2 linked regions of the Thermopolyspora flexuosa genome follow. The protein of the gene in region 1 interacts with the protein of each later gene in a pairwise test. Links are inferred from orthologs where the notes say so. Each region holds a gene or a part of one and is shown on either strand. Other genes may lie near its edges. The genes, in order: eno and rpe.

Region 1 (6,526 bases):
AGCGACGCCGCGACCAGCTCGACCTCCCGCACCAGCCACGGCAGGCAGGTGTCCCGCTCCTCGCTCGTCGGCTTGTTCTCCGGCGGCGCGCACCGCACCGCCGCGACCACCCGCGCCCCCAGCAGCCGCTGGCCGTCCCCGGCGTGCGTGCTCGTCTCCTGCGCGGCGAGCCCGGTGCGGTACAGCGAGGCGAACAGCCAGTCCCCGCTGCGGTCCCCGGTGAAGATCCGGCCGGTGCGGTTGCCGCCGTGCGCGGCCGGCGCGAGCCCGACGACGAGGACGCGGGGCCGCTCGTCGCCCCAGCCGGGCACCGGCCGCCCCCAGTAGGTCTGGTCGGCGAACGCGCGGCGCCGTACCGTGGCGACCTCCTCCCGCCACTTCACCAGCCGGGGGCAGGCGCGGCACACCGACTCCCGCGCGACGAGCTCGCCGAGATCGGGGCTGGCCGCGGCGAGCGCGCGCACCTCGGCGGCGTCGTGCGCGACCGGCGTGCCGGGGTGTGCGGGGTCGCCGGGCCACCCGCTGCCCGGGGGTACGTGACTCACACGCCCGATCGTGCCAGCTCGCGCCGCCGGGGCCAAACCGTCGTCACTACCGGCGGTACAGGCTGAACGCGATGCCGTCGAGGATGTCGTGCTCGCTCGCCACCACCTCGGCGAAGCCGAAGCGGCGCATGATGCGGTCGAGGATGAGCGAGCCCGCGCAGATCACGTCGACCCGGCCCGGGTGCATCACCGGGATCGCCGCGCGCTCGTCGTGGGTCATCGCAAGGAGGCGGGAGACCACCTCGCTCACCCGCGCGGCGGGGACGCGGGAGTGGTGGATGCGCGCGGAGTCGTAGGCGGGCAGGTCGAGCGCGATGCCGGTCACCGTGGTCACCGACCCGGCGAGGCCGATGAGCGTGCGCGCCTCGCGCACCGGCACTGCCCGCTCCACGCGGTCGAGCGCGGCCTCCACGTCGGCGACGACCGCCTGCACCGCCTCGGCCGCGGGGGGATCGCCGGCGCCCTTGAGGTGCCGCTCGGTGAGCCGTACGCAGCCGATGTCCACCGAGATCGCCCCGGCGACGTCCCCGGAGGCCGGGCCGCCGCCCGTGCCCACGATGAACTCGGTCGAGCCGCCCCCGATGTCCACCACCAGGTACGGCTCGGCCAGCCCCGGCGGCAGGTCGCCGGTGGCGCCGGTGAACGAGAGCCGGGCCTCCTCGTCGCCGCTCACCACCTCCGGGTCGACGCCGAAGATCTCCCGCACCCCGGAGACGAACGCGTCCCGGTTGGCGGCGTCCCGGGTGGCGCTGGTCGCCACCACCCGTACCGGCGTCGGCCCGTCGGCCGCGTGCTTGGCGATCAGCTTGGCGTACCCGCGCATCGCGGTGAAGGTGCGGTCGAGCGCCTCCGGGGCGAGCCGCCCGGTTCGGTCGACGCCCTCGCCGAGCCGGACGATCTCCATGCGCCGCTCCACGTCGGCGAGCCCGCCGTCGGTGACGTCGGCGATGAGCAGCCGTACCGAGTTCGTGCCGCAGTCGATCGCCGCGACCCTCATTCGCCCTCCTCCTCCGGCTCGGGCACCTTCACGCACGGGCCTCCGGCCCACCACTCGGGGAGCATGTCGAGCGCCTCCCGGCCGAACGGGTTGATCCCCGGTACGGCGAGCTCGTGCGCGACCAGGGCGTGCAGGCACTTCACCCGGGTCGGCATGCCGCCGGCGCTCTGCATGCCCTCCGGCAGCGGCTCCAGGCCCTCCTCCTCACCGGCCTTGGCCCGCCGGGCGAGGTAGTCCTCGTGCGCGGCCCGGTAGCGGGCGGCGAGCTCGGGGTCCTCGGCGAGCCGCTCCCGCATCTGACGCATCAGCCCCGAGCTCTCCAGGGTGCCGATCGCCGAGGCCGCCTTCGGGCAGGTCAGGTAGAACAACGTGGGGAACGGCGTGCCGTCGGGCAGCCGCGGCGCGGTCTCCACCACGTCCGGCAGTCCGCACGGGCACCGATGCGCGACCCGGCGCATCGCCCGCGGCTTGCGTCCGAGCTGCAGCTCGACCGCCGCCACATCCCTTGGATCGATCATGCCGCTCCCGTTCCCGTACCGGCGTTGTCCTGCCCCCATCCTGCCCGAAGCCGCGGACCGCCCGGTCCGCCGGTTCCCCGGCGGGCGCTCACCGCGCGGCCTCGCCCCGCTCGTCGCCGCCGCCGGTGCCGCCGTCCCGGCCGGTGCCGCCGGCGCGGCGCCCGGTGCCCGCGTCGGCGGCTTGCGTCGACTCCCACAGCGCCTGGTACCAGGGCACCTTGGGATCGGACCGGGTCTCGGCCTTCCGGTCGGACCGGTCGTCGCGGGCGGGATCGTCCGCCACGACGTAGCACTTCTCACCGGCGCCGCAGTAGTGCAGGCGGGCGCGCGCCTGCTGCCGGATGTACTCGGGATCGGAGAGCCTGCGGTTCTGCTCGGTGAGCCGCCGCAGCTCCTCCAGGCCCCGGGCCCGCTGCTCCTCCAGCTCGGCGATCTGCCGCCGCTGGGCGATGTACTCGCGCACCGGGTAGGCGAGGCTCATCACGATCGCGCAGACGACGACCGCGAGGATCGCCGCCCGCCCCGTCAACTGCGGGCGCCGCATCGCCTCAGCCGGTGAAGCGCGGGAAGGCCTTGCGACCGGCGTACTCGGCGGCGTCGTCGAGCAGCTCCTCGATGCGCAGGAGCTGGTTGTACTTCGCCACCCGGTCGGAGCGGGCCGGGGCGCCGGTCTTGATCTGGCCGCAGTTGGTGGCGACCGCGAGGTCGGCGATGGTGACGTCCTCGGTCTCGCCGGAGCGGTGGCTCATCATGCACCGGTAGCCGGCCCGGTGCGCGAGCTCGACCGCGTCGAGGGTCTCCGACAGCGTGCCGATCTGGTTCACCTTGACCAGCAGCGCGTTCGCCACGCCCTCGGCGATGCCGCGGGCGAGCCGCTCGGGGTTGGTGACGAACAGGTCGTCGCCGACGAGCTGGACGCGGTTGCCGAGCGCCTGGGTGATCGCCTTCCAGCCCTCCCAGTCCTCCTCGTTGAGGGGGTCCTCGATGGAGACGAGCGGGTAGGCGTCGACCAGCTCCTGGTAGTAGGAGATCATCTCGTCGGCGCTGCGACCCTTGCCCTCGATGGTGTAGACGCCGTCCTGGTGGAACTCGGACGCGGCGACGTCGAGCGCGAGGGCGATGTCGCCGCCGGGGGTGTACCCGGCCTTCTCGATCGCGGCGACGATGAGGTCGAGCGCGTCCCGGTTCGACGGCAGGTTCGGGGCGAAGCCACCCTCGTCGCCGAGGCCGGTGGCGTACCCGCGCTCCTTGAGCACCGCCTTGAGCGCGTGGTAGGTCTCCGCGCCCCAGCGCAGCGCCTCGGAGAAGGTCTCCGCACCGATCGGCGCGATCATGAACTCCTGGATGTCGACGTTCGTGTCCGCGTGCGCGCCGCCGTTGAGGATGTTCATCATCGGGACCGGCAGCACGTGCGCGTTCGGCCCGCCCACGTAGCGGAACAGCGGCAGGTCGGCGCTCTCCGCGGCGGCCTTCGCCACGGCGAGGGACACGCCGAGGATGGCGTTCGCGCCGAGGCGGGACTTGTTCGGCGTGCCGTCGAGGTCGATCATCGTCTGGTCGATGATCCGCTGCTCCTCGGCCTCGATGCCGTGGATCTCGTCGGCGATCTCGTCGGTCACCGCGAGCACGGCCTTCTCCACGCTCTTGCCGCCGTACGCGGCCTCGCCGTCGCGGAGCTCGACGGCCTCGAACCGCCCCGTGGACGCGCCGCTGGGTACCGCGGCGCGGCCGGTGCTGTAGTCGTCCAGAACGACCTCGACCTCCACGGTCGGGTTGCCCCGGGAGTCGAGGATCTGACGCGCGGTAACGGCCTCGATGGAAGCCACGAAGCACTCCTAGAGGTAGGTCCCCAAGTTACGTCAAGAGCCTATCCGGCCCGCCCGCGACCGCCACGTCGGCCACACGTGCCACATCCGCATCAGGACACGGATCCGGACGCCGAATCGGCGCCCGGGCTCGTACCCGCGCCGGGACCCGCGGAACGACCCCGCGTCAGGGTGCGGCCGAGTCCCGGGACGCCTCCCATTCCCGCACCCGGTCCCGGTACGCGCGGGCGGCGGCGCGCAGCTCCGCCTCCGGGTCGAGGCCCGCCTGCTGCGCCTCGCGCACCAGCGCGAACAGCCGGGCGCCGAGCCCCGAGCCGACGTCCTCGGCGAGCTCCGGCGGGGCGCCGGCGCGGGTGGCGCGGCCGAGCAGCTGCGCCGCGAGGGAGAGCGCGGGCTGGCCCATCGGCACCCCGGCGAGCACCGAGGCGTCCCCGCCCTTCGCCGCGCGCTCGGCCGCCTTGATCGCGTCCCAGTTGTCGCTCACCTCGTCCGCGCCGGAAACCGAGACCGAGCCGAACACGTGCGGGTGGCGGCGCACCAGCTTCGCCACGATCGCCTCGGCCACGTCGTCGATGTCGAAGCCGCCCGCGTCCGCGTCCCGCTCGGCGGCGATGCGGGCGTGGAAGGCGACCTGGAGCAGCAGGTCGCCGAGCTCCTCGCGGAGCGCCCCGTGGTCGCCCTCCTCGATCGTCTCGGTGACCTCGTAGGCCTCCTCCAGCAGGTACGGCAGCAGCGACTCGTGGGTCTGCTTCGCGTCCCACGGGCAGTTCGAGCGCAGCCGGTCCATCACCCGGACCAGGTCGATCAGCCGCGCGCCGGGCAGGTCGGCCGTGCCCGCGACGGTCTCGATCGCGGGCGGCTCGGGCAGGGCGCGGGCGGCCTCACCGACGGCCGCGAGGAACTCCTCGTCGCCGTCCTGCGCGGCGAGCCAGACCACCGTGCCCGCGGCCGCGCGGCGGGCGACCGCCTCCGGGTCGGGGTCCACCGTCTCGGCGGTGATCCCGGCCTCGGCGAGGTGCGGCAGCAGCGGGTGCTCGGGCGATCCGACGAGCACCGGGTGGGCGCGCAGCACCTCCCACGCCCGGTGGGTGAGCGGCCCCGGGGCGACCCGGGGCGAGCTGGTGACGACGATCAGCACCGGCCGCGCTCCGGGTCAGCCCTCGTTGCCGTCGGCGTCCGCGGCGCCGAACCGGTCGGGCAGCTCGAACCGGCCGTCGAGCCCGACGCGCTTGCCGTACCGCGGGTTCCAGGTCACCGGGGCGGCCTCGGAGAGCGCCTTGTCCAGCTTCTCCATCGCCTCGTTCTCGGTGGTCTGCTCGGTGATGCCGAGCCGCGGGGCGACCTTGTTCTGGATGACCTGGGCGCGCATGAAGTCGCGGATCCGGGCCTTGGGGATGCCCACCCGCGGCGCGAGCTGGTCGAACGAGATCTGGTAGGCGTCCTCGTACCGCTTGATCTGCTGGTCGATCTCGCTCTCGCTCACCGTGATGCCGTCACGCCGGGCGAGCTGCTCGGACTGGCGGATGAGCACGAGGTAGTGGAGCACCACCTGGGGCAGCTTCGCGGGCAGCGCCTCGGGCGCGTCCAGATCGGCGTTGATCGCAGCGGCCTCCCGCTTCACGGCCTCGATGTTCTGGTTCAGCTCGGCGGAGGAGATGCGCTCGCCGCCCACCACGGCGGCGGTGCCGGCGGGGGTGCAGGCGGTCAGCGCCGCGGCGGTGGCGGCCACCGCCAGCAGGAAACGCACACGATTCGACTTCACCGTATCGACCTTCCGATATGCCCGGGACGCAGGCACGTTACCATCGGCGCCCGCCCCCTCGATCCTTCGTTCGCACTGGCTGTGGAAAACCTGCCCGGAGCGACCGTTCCCGGTGCCATGGCTCAGCGCGCCGCCGACGCCGCCGCCTGACCGGACGCCGCCTGGCCCGCCGGGGCCGGCGGGAACATCGCCTCCACCAGGTCCCGGCACCATTTCAGCAGCTCCAGGTCACGCAACGGCCGCCCCCCTACGGGCTTGGTGCGCGGCACCGGCACGAGCAGCAGCCGGGTCGGCGCCTTGTACACCGACTTGGGGTAGAGCCGCTGCAGCCGCACCTGCTGGGACTCCTTCAGCTCGACCGGCGAGAACCGGATGTGCTGGCCCTGCAGCGTGATGTCGGTGAGCCCGGCCTTCGCCGCCCGCACCCGGAACCGCGCCACCTCGAGCAGGTTGTCCACCTCCTCCGGCGGCGGGCCGTACCGGTCGCGCAGCTCCTCGCGGATCGCGGCGACGTCGTCGTCCGAGGTGACGCCCGCGATGCGCTTGTACGCCTCCAGCCGCAGCCGCTCGGAGGTGACGTAGTCGTGCGGGATGTGCGCGTTCACCGGCAGCTCGACCTTGACCTCGGCCCGCTCCGGCTCGGGCTCGCCCCCGGCGAGCTTCGCCTTCTGCTCCTGCACCGCCTCGGCCATCATGCGCACGTACAGGTCGAAGCCGACCCCGGCGATGTGGCCGGACTGCTCGGCACCGAGGATGTTGCCCGCGCCGCGGATCTCCAGGTCCTTCATCGCCACGTACATGCCCGCGCCCATCTCGGTGTGCTGGGCGATCGTGGCGAGCCGCTCGTGCGCGGTCTCGGTGAGCGGGGTCTCCGGCGG
Region 2 (6,283 bases), 3.0 Mb from region 1 along the record:
GCAAGCTCGCCATGAAGGCGATCCGGGAGGCCGAGTGGAGCGGCCTCAAGCCGCCGGTGGTGAAGTACTCGCCGCACGCCACCTACGGCAAGGCGATCTGAGGCCATCCGAGGCCCGCCGTACGGCCGGGCGGGACGGTGGTGCGCCGCGCGACCGGGACGCCGCGCGCACCGTGATCGGGCCCCTCGTGTGCGGGTGACCGGGGGCCGGTTCGAGAGAGGCGTTGGGGGAACCTTGCGTTTGGTCTTCGCCGGAACGCCGGAGACGGCGCTGCCGTCGCTGCGGCTGCTGCTTCGGTCGCCGCGGCACGAGGTCGTGGCCGTGGTGACCCGGCCCGACGCCCGGTCGGGGCGGGGGCGGAAAGTGCATCCCAGCCCGGTGGCCGAGCTCGCCGCCGAGGCGGGCGTGGAGGTGCTCAAGCCCGCCCGCGCGGGCGACCCGGAGTTCCTGGCCCGGCTGCGCGAGATCGCGCCCGACTGCTGCCCGGTCGTGGCGTACGGCGCGCTGCTGCCGGAGACCGCGCTCGAGATCCCCCGGCACGGCTGGGTGAACCTGCACTTCTCGCTGCTGCCCGCGTGGCGCGGCGCGGCCCCGGTGCAGCACGCGATCCTGCACGGCGACGAGATCACCGGCGCGACCACGTTCCGCATCGTCAAGGAGCTCGACGCCGGCCCGGTGTTCGGCGTGGTCACCGAGGCGGTGCGGCCCGAGGACACCAGCGGCGACCTGCTCGCCCGGCTCGCCGAGTCCGGCGCGCGGCTGCTCGCCGCCACGCTCGACGGCATCGAGGACGGCACGCTCGAGGCGCGCCCGCAGCCCGCCGAGGGCGTCTCGTTCGCCCCCAAGATCGAGGTGGCGGACGCCCGCGTCGACTGGGCCGCGCCCGCGCTGCGCGTCGACCGGCTGATCCGCGCCTGCACCCCGGCCCCGGGGGCGTGGACCGAGTTCCGCGGCGGCCGGCTCAAGCTCGGCCCGGTCCGGCCGGTCCCGGACGCGCCCGCGCTGCCGCCCGGCGCGCTGCACGCCACCAAGGAGGAGGTGCTCGCCGGCACCGGCACCGTCCCGGTACGGCTCGGCGAGGTGCGCCCCGAGGGCAAGCGCGCGATGACCGCCGCCGAGTGGGCCCGCGGCGCCCGCCTCACCGCGGGCGACGCCCTGACCTGAGCGAGCGAGGAGCGACGTGACCGGACAACGGCGACGGGGCCGGGCGCGGCCGCCCCGCCAGGCCGAGCCGCGGCGGCCGGTGCGGGACGAGGCGCGGAACGCGGCCTTCGACCTGCTGCGCGCGGTGCGCGAGCGGGACGCCTACGCCAACCTGCTGCTCCCGCGCATGCTGCGGGAACGCGGCCTGACCGGCCGGGACGCCGCGCTCGCCACCGAGCTCGGCTACGGCACGCTGCGCGGCCTGCTCACCTACGACCGGATCATCGCCGCGTGCAGCGACCGGGCGCCGGAGAGGCTGGACCCGCCGCTGCTCGACGCGCTGCGCCTCGGCGTGCACCAGCTGCTCGCCACCCGCATCCCGCCGCACGCCGCGGTGAGCGCCACCGTCGCCCTGGTGCGCCGCCGGGTGGGCGAGGGACCGTCCCGGTACGCCAACGCGGTGCTGCGCCGCGTCGCGCACCGCAGCCTGGAGGAGTGGCTGCCGATCGTCGCCCCCGCGGCCGAGGAGGACCTCGTCGGCCACCTCGCGGTCACCCACAGCCACCCCCGGTGGATCGTCACCGCGCTGCTCGACGCGCTCGGCGGCGACCGGGCCGAGGCCGAGGCGCTGCTCGCCGCGGACAACGAGCGTCCCCTCGTCACCCTCGTCGCCCGGCCCGGCCGGGCCACGGTCGACGAGCTGGTCGCGGCCGGCGCCGAGCGCGCCCGCCGCTCGCCGTACGCGGCCTACCTGCCCGAGGGCGACCCGGCCGCGATCCCCGCGGTCGCCGAGGGGCGGGCCGGGGTGCAGGACGAGGCGAGCCAGCTCGTCGCGCTCGCGCTCACCCGGGTGCCGGTGACCGGGCCCGACGCCCGGTGGCTCGACCTCGCCGCGGGCCCCGGCGGCAAGGCCGGCCTGCTCGACGCGGTCGCCGCCCAGCGCGGCGCCCGGCTGCTCGCCTCCGACGTGCAGCCCCACCGGGCCGCCCTGGTACGGCAGGCGGTCCGCGACGCCGCCGTGGTCGTCGCCGACGGCACCGCCCCCGCCTGGCGCGAGGCCGCGTTCGACCGGGTCATGCTCGACGCCCCGTGCACCGGCCTGGGCGCGCTGCGCCGCCGCCCGGAGGCCCGGTGGCGGCGCGGCCCGGAGTCGCTGCCCGAGCTCACCGCGCTGCAGCGCCGCCTGCTGGAGGCCGCCGCCGACGCGGTACGGCCCGGCGGCGTGGTCGCCTACGTCACCTGCTCGCCGCACCTCGCCGAGACCGTCGTCGTGGTCGAGGACGTCGCGGGCCGCCGCGGCGACCTGGAGACGCTCGACGCCCGCGAGTACCTGCCCGAGGCCGACGGGCTCGGCGACGGGCCGTACGCGCGGTTCTGGCCGCACCGGCACGGCACCGACGCGATGTTCCTCGCCCTGCTGCGGCGCACCGCGTCCTGATCGGACGCGGCGAGGGAGCGGTCCCGGCACAGGTCACGGCGGCGGGCCCAATAGACTCGCCCCATCATGGCTGTACAGATCTCGCCCAGCATCCTGTCCGCGGACTTCGCGCGGCTCGCCGACGAGGCGGCCCGGGTCGGCGACGTCGCCGACTGGCTCCACGTCGACGTCATGGACAACCACTTCGTGCCCAACCTCACCCTCGGCCTGCCGGTGGTCGAGTCGCTGCTCAAGGCCACGCCGCTGCCGCTCGACTGCCATCTGATGATCGAGGACCCGGACCGGTGGGCGGTGCAGTACGCCGAGGCGGGCGCGGGCAGCGTCACCATCCACGCCGAGGCGGCCAAGGCGCCGGTGCGCACGCTGCGGCAGATCCGCCGGGCGGGCGCGCGGGCGGGCTTCGCGCTCAACCCGGCCACCCCGGTGGAGCCGTACGCGGACCTGTTCGGCGAGATCGACATGCTGCTCGTGATGACCGTGGAGCCGGGCTTCGGCGGCCAGCCGTTCCTCGACGTGGTGCTGCCGAAGGTGCGCCGGGCCCGCGAGCTCATCGACCGGCACGGCGGCGAGGTCTGGCTCCAGGTGGACGGCGGCGTGTCCGCGGCCACGATCGAGCGCTGCGCCGAGGCGGGCGCGGACGTGTTCGTCGCGGGCAGCGCGGTGTACGGCGCCGAGGACGCCGCGAAGGCCGTCCAGGAGCTGCGCGACCTCGCCGAGTCGGCCTGGAAGCGGCGCGGCTGACCGGCCGGCCGTACCGCGGCTCAGCCGGGCCGGTTCTCCGCGGACCCCTGGGCGAGCGCCCCGTGCGCGGCCGGCTCCGCCGGCGGCGGCGGGTCCATCGGGTGGTGGCAGGCCACCAGGTGCCCCTCGGCGTTGCCGTCGAGCCGGACCAGCGGCGGGGTCTCCTGCGCGCACTTCTCCGTCGCCTTCCAGCACCGGGTGCGGAACCGGCACCCGGACGGCGGGTCGACGGGGGAGGGGAGGTCGCCGGTGAGCCGGATGCGCTCGCGGCCCGGCTCCGGGTCGATCTCCGGCACCGCGGACAGCAGCGCGTGCGTGTACGGGTGGCGGGGCCGCTCGTAGAGCGAGGCGCGGTCGGCGATCTCCACGATCCGGCCCAGGTACATCACCGCGACCCGGTGGGAGAAGTGCCGCACCACCGCAAGGTCGTGGGCGATGAACAGGAACGCGATCCCGAACTCCCGCTGCAGCCGCTGCAGCAGGTTGATCACCTGGGCCTGGATCGACACGTCGAGCGCGGACACCGGCTCGTCGGCCACGATCAGCCTGGGCTGCAGGGCGAGCGCCCGCGCGATCCCGATGCGCTGGCGCTGCCCGCCGGAGAACTCGTGCGGGTAGCGGTTGTAGTGCTCGGGGTTGAGCCCGACCGTCTCCAGCAGCTCGCGCACCCGCCTCTCCCGGCCCCCGGGCGGGTCGATGCCGTTGATCTCCATCGGCCCGCGGATGATCGACCCCACGGTGTGCCGCGGGTTGAGCGACGAGTACGGGTCCTGGAAGATCATCTGGATCTGCGGGCGGATCGGCTTGAGCTCCCGGCGGCTCGCGTGGGTGATGTCCCGCCCGTCGAACCGGATCGTCCCGCGATCCGGCTCGAGCAGCCGCGCCACGAGCCGGCCGGTGGTCGACTTGCCGCAGCCGGACTCGCCGACGAGGCCGACCGTCTCCCCGGGGGCGACGGTGAGGTCGACGTCGTCCACCGCGTGCACCGACCCGATCCGGCGCTTGATCAGGAATCCGCCCGTCACCGGGAAGTGCTTGGTGACGCCGGACAGCTCCAGCAGCGGCTCGGTCATGCCCGCTCCTTCCGGTCGTCTCGGGCGTCCGTGAGGCGCCGCTTGTCCTCGGGCGCCAGGTGACAGGCGTCGGCGTGCCCGTGCTCGGGGACGAGCGCGGGCCGCTCACGGGTGCACAGCTCCCGCCCGGCGAGGTCGACGAAGTCGCACCGGGGGTGGAACGGGCAGCCCGGCGGCGGCGCGAGCAGGCTCGGCGGCGTGCCGCGCACCGGCCGCAGCGGGACGTCGAGCGGGGAGCGCAGGCTCGGCATCGACGCGAGCAGGCCCCAGGTGTACGGGTGGCGGGGCTCGCGCAGCACCTCGCGCACGGTGCCCCGCTCCACCGCCCGCCCGGCGTACATGACGAGCACCTCGTGCGCGGTGTTCGCCACCACCCCCAGGTCGTGGGTGATGAGGATGATCGCCATGCCGGTCTGCTGCTGCAGGTCCTTGAGCAGGTCGAGGATCTGCGCCTGCACGGTCACGTCGAGCGCGGTGGTGGGCTCGTCGGCGATGAGCAGGTCCGGGTCGCAGACGAGGGCCATGGCGATCATCGCGCGCTGCCGCATGCCGCCGGAGAAGTGGTGCGGGTAGTCGTCGACGCGCAGGTGCGGCTGCGGGATGCCGACCCGGCGCAGCATCTCGATCGCCCGCTCGCGGGCCTCGCGCCGGCTGCCGCCCTTGTGCCTGCGGTAGGTCTCGGCGATCTGCCGCCCCACGGTGTGGTACGGCGACAGCGCGCTGAGCGGGTCCTGGAAGACCATGGCGACGCGGTCGCCGCGCAGCCGCTCCATGGTGGCCCGGTCCGCGGAGACCAGCTCCCGGTCCTCCAGCCAGATCTCGCCGGTGACCGTGGTGGTCGCCGGGTCGTGCAGGCCGAGGATGGACAGGCTCGTCACCGACTTGCCGGAGCCGGACTCGCCCACGATGCCGAGCGTGGTGCCCTTCTCCAGGTCGAAGGAGAGGCCGTCGACCGCGTGCACCACGCCCTCCTCGGTGGTGAATTGCACGGCGAGGTCGCGGACGGCGAGGAACGGCCCGGGGCCGCGGCGCACGGGGGACTCGGTGGTCCAGGTGGCGGTGCTCACTCCTGTTTCTCCGTCTCTGGCGTCAGCTCAGCCGTACCCGCGGGTCGATGACCGCGTAGAGGACGTCCACGATGATGCTGAACACCACGATCGCGGTCGCGGCGAGCAGCACGGTCGCCATGAGCATCGGCAGGTCGGAGTCGGTGACCGCGCGCACCGCGAGCCGCCCGATGCCCTGCAGGCCGAACGTGGTCTCGGTGATGATCGCCCCGCCGATGAGGTGCCCCAGGTCGACGCCGAAGATCGTGACCACCGGGATGAGGGTGCCGCGCAGCGCGAACCGCCCCACCACGGTACGGCGCGGCAGCCCCTTGGCCACGGCGGTGCGCACGTAGTCCTCGGTGAGCTGCTCCACCATGGTCGAGCGGGTGATCCGCGTGTAGTTCGCGGTGAAGATCAGCGACAGCACGACCCACGGCAGCAGCAGGCCGTACGCCCAGCCGATCGGGTCCTCGGTGAGCGGCACGTACCGCGGCTGGTCGAGGATCTGCCACTGGTAGACGAGGAAGTACATGGCGAGCGTGCCGACGAAGTAGATCTGCACCGAGGCGCCGATCAGCGACGCCACGCTCGCGATCTTGTCCAGGGGTCTGCCGCGGCGCAGCGCCGCGACCACGCCGGTGCCCACCCCGAACAGCAGGAACAGCACCGCGGCGCCGAAGGTGAGGGAGAGCGTCAGCGGCAGCCGGTCGAGGATCGTCTCCAGCACCGGCTCCCGGTTGACGAACGAGTAGCCCAGGCAGGGCGCGGGGCAGTGGCCCAGGCCCTCGTAGTCGCGGCCGACCACCAGGCCGGCCAGCCAGGCGACGAACTGCTGCCAC

Evidence for each region.
Region 2: the proteins of eno (region 1) and rpe interact in binary tests that used the Escherichia coli proteins (3 or more experiments, as listed by UniProt). The link is inferred for Thermopolyspora flexuosa from one-to-one orthologs.

What each region holds. Positions count from the first base shown.
Region 1 is NZ_VFPQ01000001.1:291,971-298,496, reverse strand. The notes cover bases 1,748-4,721. They hold eno (phosphopyruvate hydratase), read right to left. Parts: upstream 3,887-4,721; coding sequence 2,609-3,886; downstream 1,748-2,608. Other genes in these bases: FHX40_RS01300 (nucleoside triphosphate pyrophosphohydrolase), read right to left, coding at 4,053-4,721; FHX40_RS01310 (FtsB family cell division protein), read right to left, coding at 2,149-2,604; FHX40_RS01315 (DUF501 domain-containing protein), read right to left, coding at 1,748-2,060. Also shown: FHX40_RS01325 (uracil-DNA glycosylase), read right to left, coding at 1-545; FHX40_RS01320 (Ppx/GppA phosphatase family protein), read right to left, coding at 592-1,542; more of FHX40_RS01315, read right to left, coding at 1,539-1,747; more of FHX40_RS01300, read right to left, coding at 4,722-5,024; FHX40_RS01295 (SurA N-terminal domain-containing protein), read right to left, coding at 5,040-5,648; mfd (transcription-repair coupling factor), read right to left, coding at 5,771-6,526. UniProt on the Escherichia coli protein: Catalyzes the reversible conversion of 2-phosphoglycerate (2-PG) into phosphoenolpyruvate (PEP). It is essential for the degradation of carbohydrates via glycolysis.
Region 2 is NZ_VFPQ01000001.1:3,255,648-3,261,930, reverse strand. Bases 1,754-4,484 are described here. They hold rpe (ribulose-phosphate 3-epimerase), read left to right. Parts: upstream 1,754-2,647; coding sequence 2,648-3,322; downstream 3,323-4,484. Other genes in these bases: FHX40_RS13750 (ABC transporter ATP-binding protein), read right to left, coding at 4,392-4,484; FHX40_RS13755 (ABC transporter ATP-binding protein), read right to left, coding at 3,343-4,395; FHX40_RS13765 (RsmB/NOP family class I SAM-dependent RNA methyltransferase), read left to right, coding at 1,754-2,581. Also shown: def (peptide deformylase), read left to right, coding at 1-101; fmt (methionyl-tRNA formyltransferase), read left to right, coding at 235-1,164; more of FHX40_RS13765, read left to right, coding at 1,181-1,753; more of FHX40_RS13750, read right to left, coding at 4,485-5,462; FHX40_RS13745 (ABC transporter permease), read right to left, coding at 5,485-6,283. UniProt on the Escherichia coli protein: Catalyzes the reversible epimerization of D-ribulose 5-phosphate to D-xylulose 5-phosphate.